DNA from 2 places in the Pseudoalteromonas sp. SA25 genome. Region 1 is predicted to be linked to the other one. Evidence: predicted binding sites of a transcription regulator. Region 1 holds the regulator's gene; the other holds the start of a gene.
What was found. The regulator LexA, encoded in region 1, represses DNA repair genes until DNA is damaged. The targets are predictions, from matches to a motif close to TACTGTATNNNNATACAGTA.
Positions count from the first base shown of each region.

Region 1 (6,077 bases):
GATAAAGTTAATTCTTCAATATCGCTCGGCAGTGCGGTATCAACATAAAAAAGTAATTTAAATTCAAGTTCTTCCCCTGCTTTTAGAGGTTGCTGATCAAAGCAAAAACAGGCTATTTTGTGTAAATACTTTGCCGCTTTACCTGGCGAGACTGATGGTACAGCCTGCATTACTTTATCTAGGTTGCTGTTATTTTTAGCACTAAACATTACTTCACGCATTGCACCGGGTTTTACCACTACACTGTATTCTTTTGATTTAACTTCAAACGGTGCACCACTTTGTGCGTGAGTAGTAAAGCTAACGCCGACTTCTCGGTTTTGTACTATTTGTGTACTTTGCTCTGCTTGCTCAAGCGAAGGTTTTCCATTAAGCCCTGTTACATCACAAAACACGTCATACAAAGGTACTAAAGCAAAGGCAAAGGCAAACATGCCTATGCAAATAAGTACCAAACGTTTGAGTAGCGGTGCGTGTGTCATTACTTAATTACCGGCGGCGTAGAAAAAGTATGATATGGCGCTGGAGAGTCAACTTCCCACTCAAGCCCTTCTGCCCCTTCCCATACTTTTGCAGGCACTTTATCACCGCCACGCGCGCATTTAATTACCACAGCTACAAACAACAATTGCGATAAACCAAAGGCAAATCCACCAATACTTATGATTGCGTTAAAGTCGGCAAATTGAAGTGCATAATCGGGAATTCGACGCGGCATACCGGCAAGCCCTACAAAATGCATAGGAAAAAACAATACGTTCACACTCACCAGCGATAGCCAAAAATGCCATTTAGCTAGCGTGATATTAAACATATTGCCCGTCCACTTGGGCAGCCAGTAATAAGCCCCTGCCATTATCGAAAATACAGCCCCTGTTACTAATACATAATGAAAATGCGCCACTACAAAATAAGTATCGTGGTACTGAAAGTCAGCAGGTGTAATTGCCAGCATCAAACCCGAAAAGCCACCTAAGGTAAACAGCACAATAAACGCAATACTAAAAAGCATTGGCACTTCAAAAGTTATTGAGCCTTTCCACATTGTGGCAACCCAATTAAATACTTTTACTCCTGTAGGTACCGATATAAGCATGGTCGCGTACATAAAAAACAACTCGCCAGCGACCGGCATCCCAGTGGTAAACATATGATGAGCCCATACAATAAAGCTCAATAGTGCTATGGAGGATGTGGCGTATACCATTGAGGCATAGCCAAAAAGTTTTTTACGAGAAAAGGTAGGTACTATTGTAGATATAATGCCAAAGGCAGGAAGAATCATTATGTATACTTCGGGATGACCAAAAAACCAAAAAATGTGTTGGAACATCACCGGGTCGCCACCGCCTGCGGCATCAAAAAAGCTGGTCGCAAAATACTTATCGGTAAGTACCATAGTGACAGCCCCTGCAAGCACTGGCATTACCGCTATTAATAAAAAGGCAGTAATTAACCACGTCCATACAAATAAGGGCAACTTCATCCATGTCATGCCTGGGGCACGTAAGTTCACTATGGTTACAATCACATTGATTGCGCCCATTATTGAACTAATCCCCATAATATGTACGGCAAATACAAACAATGCAGTATTATCATTACTGTATGTTGTAGACAGTGGTGCATAAAAAGTCCAACCAAATGCAGGACCCCCACCAGGCATAAATAACGATGCCAATAGGATTAAAAACGCAAACGGTAAAATCCAAAAGCTCCAGTTATTCATTCTTGGCAATGCCATATCTGGCGCGCCAATCATGAGTGGTATCATCCAGTTAGCAAGGCCTGTAAAGGCCGGCATAACCGCACCAAACACCATAATTAAACCATGCACTGTGGTCATTTGATTAAAAAAGTGAGGATCGACCAACTGTAAACCTGGTTGAAATAATTCAGCTCTGATCACCATGGCCATTCCACCACCAATTAAGAACATGGTCAGCGAAAAAATTAAATATAAACTACCTATATCTTTATGATTAGTTGTGTAAAGCCAGCGTTTAAAACCCTTAGCTGGGTGATGAGCATGATGAGCTTCATTGGCGTTAGGTTGTTCTACTATGCTACTCATTAGTTCGCCTCCACTTTGGCATCAAGTGCTGCCTGTATTTGACTCGGTTGAATAACATCACCCGTATCATTACCCCACGCATTACGCTTATAAGTAATAACCGCAGCTAATTGCTTTATAGATAACTGCTTGGCAAAAGCTTGCATTGCCGTACCAGGTCGTCCATGGATAACTACATCAATGTGATCTTTTATATCGCCAAGCACTATAGGGCTGCCTTTAAGTGCAGGAAATACACCCGGTAATCCCATGCCAGTAGGTTGATGACATGCAGCACAATTAGCCATATATACTTGTTCTCCTAAAGTCATTAACTCTTCTTTTGGGAGGGTTTTATCAAGTAATGCGGCATCTGCTAATGCTGCTTTTTGTTTAGCCTGCTTTGCATCTGCAAGCCATGTTTTAAAATCAGCCTCAGATTTAGCGACCACCACAACGGGCATAAAGCCATGATCTTTACCACACAACTCAGCACATTGGCCTCGGTAAGTACCTTCTTCGTTTATGTTCGTCCATGTTTCGTTTATAAAGCCGGGATTCGCATCTTTTTTAACTGCAAAATCAGGTACCCACCAAGAGTGAATAACATCATCAGAAGTCATTAAAAATCGTACTTTTTGATTTATTGGCAGTACGAGAGGTTTATCAACCTCAAGTAAGTAGTTAGGATTTTTATCTGCAAGATTCGCTATTTCATCTTGCGGGGTAGATAAAATAGAGTAAAACTCTACATCTTCACCCATATATTCATAATGCCATTTCCATTGCGAGCCTGTAATTTTAATAGTGAGATCAGCTTTGCTGGCATCTTCCATTGCAATTAGGGTTTTAGTGGCTGGTACTGCCATAGCAATTAAAATAACAAACGGGATTGCAGTCCAAAGTATTTCTACTTTAGTGCTTTCGTGAAATTGGGCAGGTACAGCCCCTTTAGATTTGCGGTGATGAATAAGTGCCCAAAACATAATTGCGAACACTATCACCCCAATCACACAACATATTATAAATATGGTCATGTGCAGCTGATATACATTATTGCTTATATCGGTTACGCCTTTGCGCATATTGTATTGGCTGTTAGCCAAAACTGGGTGCGAAAAAACACATAATATAAGCCACAAGGTAGAGGTCAGTTTACCCATGTGACGGCTCCTTTGATGCTATTGCGAATGCAAAGCGAAGAGGCATACGGCTTAAACGCCAATTCGTTATTTTTATTTTTTTAGTCAATCTCATTTAATATTGATTGGTTTTGCTGCGCCAACAACGTGTTTGTGTATATTGTGTGTTCTCAAAACTAAAAAGCTGTGAGTTATTATTAGCTCAGCACATTAATAATTAGCTAAAAAATGAACAACAAGCAAGTTTTAGTATAAAAAACAATCAGGTGATATTGAGTAATTAATAAAAAATCAGTAACCAACTAGGTAATAGGAAGTTCAAAAGATGAGCAAAACAAAGGGGTTTAACGCATTCGGAGGGGGAAAATATAAGTGCAAAAAAGTTTACAGCTTAAATTGTCAGTGAGCTATTTATGCCCTATTTTTAGTGCGAATTTAAAACAGAAAATGCGTACTAATTAGTACGCATTTATAAAACTGCTTGTTTAAAAGCTATTTTTAAAGTCACATCCAATCAGCGTTTCTTATAACGCCAACGGCTAAGCCTTCAATATTAAAAGACTCATTCTCAAGATCTACTTCAATAGATTCAAAATCGTCGTTTTCAGCATGAAGTAATACTTTACGACCCGCTTTCTCAAGACGTTTTACAGTTACGTCTTCGTCTAGGCGGGCAACAACAACTTGCCCGTTTTCAGCGGTTTGAGTACGATGTACAGCAAGTAAATCACCATCCATAATACCAATATCTTTCATGCTCATACCGTTAACGCGTAGTAAAAAATCTGCAGCCGGTTTAAACATTAATGGATCGATTTTGCAGTGACTTTCAACGTGCTCTTGCGCCAAAATAGGTGAACCAGCAGCAACACGCCCTATAAGCGGTAAACCTAATTGTTCTGGCTCTTCTTCTTCAATTAACTGAATACCACGGCTTGCACCTGGTTTCATTTTAATTGCGCCTTTTTTAGCAAGTGCTTTTAAATGTTCTTCAGCAGCATTGGCACTTTTAAAACCTAATGTTTGCGCTATTTCAGCACGTGTAGGAGGCATACCAGTGTCTTTAATAAAAACTTTAATTAGTTCGAGTATTTGAGCTTGGCGGTTCGTTAATGGTCGCATACAACTGGTTTTCCATACAGTACATTTAACTGTGAGTATATACAGTTAAATAAAAATCGCAAATTTAAATTAAGCCTTAAAATAGCCAAAGTAATTTCACTTGTGTACATTTTAGGGATATAACTAAAGCTAGGTTTATAAATGATTAAAAAAGCAAAGGAGTCATTATGAGTATTTGGTACCAGCCCATCACTTTAGAGCTGTGCAAGCAGTTAGAACAAGGCATTGATGGCCAAGGAACATTAATGAAAACCATGGGAATAGAAGTCACTGAAATTGGTGATGATTACTTAGTAGCCACTATGCCGGCAATTCCTGAGCATCATAACCCAATGGGAATGGTTCACGGCGGTGCTAACGTTGTACTTGCCGAAACAGTTGCCAGCTATGCAGCTAACTTTGTTGTCGATTTTACAAAATTTTACTGCGTGGGGCAGGAAATTAGCGCAAGTCATTTAAAAGCATCTCGCAACGGCACTTTAACAGCAACGGCAAGAGCGTTTCATATTGGCAAACGTAGTTCAGTGTGGGAAATAAAAATTACAAATAGCCGCAATGAGCTGTGCTGCGTATCAAAAATGACCGCAGCAGTCGTAGAGCGAAGGTAGTTACTTTTCGATTGGGTAAATTGTAATTTCCATACCCGCACCAATCGCAGATATACGTAGTAATGTATCTGCATCTAAGGCTTGATTAAAGCACTTAGGGGAAGTGCCTGATTCAAAACCAATATCAAACGTTCTACGTGAACAGCTTAACCATTGCTTTAGCGCGTTACGCGAACACGATTCAATAAGCTCACATATATGGTTTATTGCTTTGTCAGGCGTGTTTACTACACCTGTTGCTTCAATACGCGCTAATTGACGGTATTCGTCTTTGTCATAATGTAAAATCGTCGCGACTTTTTTCAAGTCTGCCACTAGCAAACTAATATCTTGCTTTGATTCAAGCTCAAGATCTACATTTAAAAATTGAATTTCCGACATCGTTTCGTATTTATCCTCTAATAATTTCATTGCAAACTTTAACGCAGTTTTACCGTTATACCAAATCAACTATGCTCTATTAACCACTTTATATGGATATTTCGCAGCTTTTAAGTATTTTTTAGCGTTTAAAGCTAGCTGGATATCAAACACTCAGCTCAATTAAACAAATAAGTCATGTTAGCAATTTAAGTGTAATCTTTTTTATTTTTAAATGATTACAGTAAGCTATAGTTTAAACTGCGACAAAATGTCGCAGTAACTAATCCCATTAATGTAATAAACTAGCCTCTAAAAATAATAAGACTAAAACATGAATAAAAAAATATTTAAGTATGCTCGCAAGTTACATAAATGGCTCGGTTATTTGCTCACATTACAAATTTTAGCTTGGCTATTAGGCGGTTTAGTCATGAGCGCTATTCCTCTTGATAAAGTTCATGGGGAGCATCTTGCAACACGTACTCTTAATAACCCATTTACGCAGGCTGATTATGTTGCCTCCCTTAACGATATTGCATCTCAGGTGGTTAATCCAACACAAATAATTTTTGAGAACTTTTTAACCACACCTATAATTACAGTAATAAATAAAGATGAACAGCAAAGCTTTAACGGTATAACAGGCCGGCCTTTTGAGCCGCCAACTAAAATACAAATTACCGCAAATGCTAAAGCACACTTACTTATTGATGCTCAAGTGACAAGCGCTGTACTGCTAAAGCAAGGTATGCGAGAAGTTGGATATAAAACCAATGTTTGGCAGGTACA
Region 1 covers NZ_WTKV01000024.1:14,649-20,725, reverse strand. The annotation lists gene GQR45_RS17230 (cytochrome c oxidase assembly protein) at 1-482, opposite strand, end outside; gene ctaD (cytochrome c oxidase subunit I) at 482-2,074, opposite strand; gene coxB (cytochrome c oxidase subunit II) at 2,074-3,216, opposite strand; gene lexA (transcriptional repressor LexA) at 3,700-4,317, opposite strand; gene GQR45_RS17210 (PaaI family thioesterase) at 4,485-4,925, shown strand; gene GQR45_RS17205 (hypothetical protein) at 4,926-5,306, opposite strand; gene GQR45_RS17200 (membrane protein) at 5,620-6,077, shown strand, end outside.

Region 2 (6,077 bases), on a different contig from region 1:
TTAACACAGGCAGTGTTCTTATACTGCCTTTGCCCCATTACGAGTTACAACCTTTCAATTGCCCAAACATCACTTTGCAGATTGTAAATACTTAGCTATGAAAGCACTCATAGAAGCCCACTTGCTTCACACCGACTTTTAACTACATTGTTCTCGCTTTTCTGTAAGCTAGATATTTTTTTTGCTCTAGTACATTCCCAGTCATCTACAGGGTACATTTTATCCCACGCATTCATTAGCTGTCGCTGTGATGAGCTCATATTATAACGTTTATAAGCGCTCTCCATATAAAGGTAAGTACGTGCAATCTCTCCTCTAGCTGATTCAGGCGGTTCTGCTTTTCTGTTATCTATCTTCATCGCACAACTACCGAAATCACTTTGTGCTGAAGGCAGTACAGTGAAATTATAATTACTTCTTAACGCATTAACAGCACCTATAGCAGGATAAAGGTTAAACATGTCAGCCTGCATAAGGCGATACTCAGTATTAACTTTCTCCGCACATCTTCGACCTTTAAATGACTTCCCTTTACTACTAACACATTGGCTATGTCCATCTCTCCATTCACTGAAAGTACGGCCAAAATTCTCCGCAGGCACAATATGCTCCCACTCAACTTTTTTGGCACGCTTAAGATACTTAGTCGTGGTAAAGCCTTTTGGTGCTGTTACTTTTTTCTGAGAATCAAATTCAGCACCACAGTAAAGCGTACTTCGGTGATTGTTATAAACTTGCTTTTCTAAAATCTTTTTCGCTTTACTAAATGATTCGATTTCTTGATTTTCAGCTAAGACTTCTGAACTGCCTAGTATTGTTAGTAGTAAGGTTATTAATAATTTCATAGTGTTACCTGATAATTAGTTATTCCTATGAATATGCCTGTAACTGTAGAGGAGTTCAATATATAGAGTGGCAAGAGATAAATTTAAATAAACTGGCTTCTTTATGAATACAGACTTGGACCCTTGATAATCGTGGGGTGGTATACAAAATGATAGGAATTTATTACCTAACATAAAGGTTCATCTTCAAATTTAATTTGCCCCCCTAACTTAAAATTAAAAAAGTATTGGTATGTTTTAGCTCTCAAACTATACTGTACATATAAACAGTATAGAGGTGCGTATGTACATTATTCCAATTTTCATAGAAGCAGGTATTACCGGCTTTGAATCTCCTGCCGCAGAATATATTGAGCTAGATATTTCAATCGATGAGCTGATAATAAAACATCCTAACGCCACTTTTATTGGTCTAGCTTCAGGCCATTCTATGCAAGACGTAGGGATATTCGATGGTGATTTGTTAGTTATTGATAGAGCTGAAGATGTAAGTACAGGCGATATCATTGTTGCAAACTATAACGGTACATTTGTTTGTAAAATCATAGATAAATCAAAGCGTTTACTAATCTCTGCATCTAACGATTATAAATCTGTTTATATTTCTAAAGATGATGACTTTAAACTCGAAGGTGTCGTTACTACGAGTATCCGTCTACACAAAAATAAAGTTGAGTTAAATCGATGTTTGCCCTCGTAGATGCGGTGGCCTTTTACGCAAGTGCAGAAAAGGTGTTTGACCCTTCTTTACGGCACAAGCCCGTTGTTGTATTAACAAATAATGATGGCTGTATCTGCGCTATATGTCCTATTGCGAGAAAGCTTAACATCCCTAAGTTCGAGCCTTACTTTAAAATAAAACCCTATTTAGAGCAGCATAATGTCGTTGTGCGCTCATCGAATTATGAACTCTACGCTGATTTGAGTGAAAGAATGATGACAGTCATCAATCGTTTTTGTGATGACCATTATGTTTATAGTATTGATGAGTCATTTTTACGTTTTACTGGTTTTTCTAAAATTATTAACGACTGGACTGACTACGGACACACTATACGCCGGGCTGTATGGCGTGAGACAGGACTGCCCGTTGGGGTAGGCTTTGGCACTACTCCAACGTTAGCTAAAGCAGCCAATCATGCAGCAAAAAAACTGTCAGGCTATAACGGGGTTGCTGTTATTAATGATGATATATCACGCCAAGAAGTACTTATACGTATGGATGTTACCGATGTCTGGGGTATTGGTTCTCGACTCGGTAGTAAACTCAAGGTGATGGGAATTAAAAGTGCATGGGATTTAGCGAATCAAAACCCAAAAGCAATGCGACGTATTTTTAGCGTTGTTGTTGAGAGGATTGTAAGTGAACTCAATGGCATCGCTTGTTTGAGCTGGGATGAAGTAAAACAGGATAAAAAAGAAATCTACTCTACAAGAAGTTTCGGGGAAAGAGTGAGTGATTTAAATGCATTAAAATCAGCCCTCGTAACACACGCAGCGATTGTTGGTCGTAAGCTAAGGAAACAGCAGTCATTAGCAAAACGACTCGTTATATTCGCTGCAAGCTCGCCACACGAAAACATGTATTATAAAAAGTCTTTGCTCTATGATTTTCCTATACCTACATCTGATACCAATGTCATAGCCAATGCTGTTTCAGATGTTATTAATGATATTTTTAAACCTAACACCCGCTTTTATCGCTGCGGTATTGGCGCAATAGAATTAGAAAGTGAGTTATTTCAACAAGCAGATATGTTCGCTGTGAGTAAAAATAATCCAGAAGTAATGGCATGCTTGGATGCTATAAATAAACGCTATGGGGTCGGCACTTTGTCTTTAGGAAGTGAAAAGCTGACACAGTCATGGACTATGAAACGGGCTTTTTTATCACCCCACTACACAACACGCTGGTCTGATATTCCAATCATAGATTGTGATTGAATTGGGTTACATTCATCAATGTATTGTGTACCTTTAATTTGCATGCTTTCAGTAAGCTCTATATTAGTAATTACTTTATCAACCAGTAAATACTAACATACTAAGTTGACTATCAACTTATCGCTCTTACCACTCTTCCTGATAGGATTTAACTCTATTGAACAGAGCTTTAGCTACTAAAAATTATGCTGCCATGCCAGCTAAACATTTATTAAGTCATAAATTCATAAGGTGTCACAGAAACTTTTATACGTTTATGTGAGGTTTCTCACATACTTCGAGATATAAATAGATCCATCTTTCATTAAGATACACCTAATCCAATAAAAAAGGTGTTTAGAAAATGAAATTAAATAATCAAGAAATTAAAAACTTAAAATGCAATTCGGGGCAGAAACAAATTAAAAAATATGACGATAAAAACTTATATTTATTAGTAAAAAATACAGGCTTAAAACTATTTTGTTTCCGTTATATTTTTGATGATAAGCATAAAGACATAGTCTTGGGGAATTACCCTCAAACAACTCTCGAGCAGGCTCGCACCAAAGCGAACCAAGTCCGCTTACTTCTTAGCAATTCAACTGATCCTATGGCTCAAGGTAAGATTCAAAAAGGTTAAGGACCTCGTGAAAATTTAAAGTTTAACTAAATTTCACTTTTACGTTTAAAATTATAGCCAACAAGCAAAATTACTATGTTGTTGGCTAAACTACTTGCCTTAAAGAATTAGTAGATTATGAAATATAATCAATAATAAGCTATGAAGTTTGGGCTATAAGATGGATGATATTGTGTCTCGTGATTTTAATGGCATAGCTTCAACTTTATTAAACGAACAAGAAGACTATCATCGTATCGAATGCATTAGCCGATAATTGGTAATCCTACCTCACCCTCTTTAAGTGCCTTTAAATATTTAGCCTCATCGTACTTACATCCAGTTTTAATGACCTTCCCCCATATTCAAGAAAAAGAGAAAATTTCGCATTTTTGTACTTGAATAAAAACGAGCTATAGTAATTTTTAATTGTATTGGCAATAACTTAATAAGTTTATAGAATATGCAAATGAAACTCTGAAAAAGTGAATCATTTAAGGAGTTAATTTTGTAATCGCGCTCAATTAGATTTGAGTGGTTTAGTATTTGAATGAAATTCGCGGGTGAAAGGGAATGCTAGGTTTTGTTAGAGAGTCAAGGTTAATAAAAGAACAAAAGCGGGTTAGCTCACTTGAAAAGGAACTTCAGCACTCAAGGTCTGAACTACAAGCCATTCAAAATGAAATTGCAACTACGGAACACCTCCGTGGTCTGAAATTAAAAGATTTGGATGAAAAGTTAGCCACAACTCGTTCAAAAATAGATTCGGCTAAATTAGAGTTTGAAGAAACAATAGTCGAAACTTCAAAAGAAAGGGATAAAATTCTTACATCAGCCTCGCGGGAAGCAACACTAGTTCTAACAGCCGCTAAAGAGAGTGTTTCGACTATGATCGACGAGGCTCAGGGTAGTGCTAAAGAGTTAATAGATAAAACAAATCAAGAGTGTGATAACACTAAACTAATTGCAGATAGAGAAAATGAAAAGCTTATTACCACTGCTAAAAGCAAAGCTGTGCAGTTATCACTCAAAGCACTATTACTTATAACTAAGGCTAAAGAAAACGCCTCTATTATTATCAATAAGGCCGAAGATAGCGCTAATGAATTAATAAATAAAACAGCTCAAGAATGTGAAAAGTTTATTGCCTCTGCCAAAAGTAAGGCTGAGCAACAATCACAAGAAGCTCAAGCCAAACTCAACAGACTTGAAATTGAAATTAGGGCATTGGAAGAATCAAAATTAAAAGCGTCTAAAGAAGTATCAAGACTGGAAAAAAGGCAACAAGAACTTAAAACCGAATCAGAAAACCGAGAAATCGCAGAAACGATTACACCATACAAATATCTAGTAAATGGTCCTGTGAGTGATCAAATAAAGTCCAAGCTAGAGAAAGTTAAAGAAAAACAAAAGTCCTTAATACTAAAAGGAAAAGGATTTAAACTTAAAGAGTTTATCTTGTGGAATGATAACCTTGCCAGCGGCAAAGCAAGGCAGAATAGGCACGGAAAGTTTTTGATAACAGCATTCAATGCCGAGGTAGATAATATAATCTCTAACACGACTGCTCGCAACTTTGCTAGCAGTGCCAAAAAGATTGAAAAATGGTTTGATCGAGTAAACAAAAGTGGTAAAGACAGCTACATTGAATTGAGTAGAGATTTGCTAGCTTTAAGATTAGAAGAACAACGCCACTTTTTTGAATTTAAATATAAAAAGGAAATGGAGCTTGATGAGCAGCGTTATATGCGAGAAACCTTGAGAGAAGAGGCTAAAGTAAAAAAAGAGATAGAAAAATTTATCACTGATCGTGAAAAAGAAGAAGTGACATACCAAAAAAGCCTCGATGCTGCTTTAAGTAAGATCAAAACCGCTAATCAAGAAGAAATTGAAAAGCTAAACACTCATATTGAAGAGCTTAAAGTAAAACTAGAGCGTGCGACAAATGAAAAAGATAGAGCGCTTAGCATGGCGCAGTTAACTCGCTCAGGCTATGTCTATGTAATTTCGAACAAAGGATCCTTTGGTGAGAATATATATAAAATAGGCATGACCAGAAGGCTAGAGCCATTAGATCGAGTTAGAGAGTTGAGTGGTGCATCTGTGCCGTTCCACTTTGATGTCCACGCCTTAATACCATCGGATGACGCGCCTTCTTTGGAAAATAGATTGCATACCAAGTTTGCTTCAAAAAGAGTGAACAAAGTTAACCAACGCAGAGAGTTTTTTAAATTAACAATCAAAGAAATAGAAGAAGCTTTAACTGAATTTGTAGATACAGATTTCAACATAGTGAGTGATATAACTTCAGATCAGTACGAGGAGTCGATGCTTCTGGAAGAGGAGCTGACAGAGTAATGGCTAAGATAACGAACGACCTAAAACGCATTCAACGCATTTCCTCAGTAATAACTAGAGCCATAGAGAAGTGCTTTTCAAATGCAGAAATATCGTGTTTATTATGTAAATTCGAGTATGAAGAGTTTACCTTTGAGCTATCATCAACTGTTTTTGATTATACAGACATTAATATCGATGTATCAGATAAAAGCTCTGAAAAGTGTATGTCGCGATCCATTAAAGAATTATTAGGTCAAACTAATAAAATCATAAAAGAATTAGAGGGTGATGAAAAGGAACTTAGGCGAGACTTAAAAGAGTATGGGCAGGCATTCAGTGAAAGCCCA
Region 2 covers NZ_WTKV01000012.1:74,603-80,679, reverse strand. The annotation lists gene GQR45_RS11450 (endonuclease) at 108-845, opposite strand; gene umuD (translesion error-prone DNA polymerase V autoproteolytic subunit) at 1,129-1,545, shown strand; gene GQR45_RS11440 (Y-family DNA polymerase) at 1,530-2,789, shown strand; gene GQR45_RS11435 (Arm DNA-binding domain-containing protein) at 3,133-3,411, shown strand; gene GQR45_RS11430 (DUF4041 domain-containing protein) at 3,964-5,748, shown strand; gene GQR45_RS11425 (hypothetical protein) at 5,748-6,077, shown strand, end outside.
Region 2: the regulator LexA is predicted to act here: its motif matches at 1,098-1,117, upstream of umuD (translesion error-prone DNA polymerase V autoproteolytic subunit).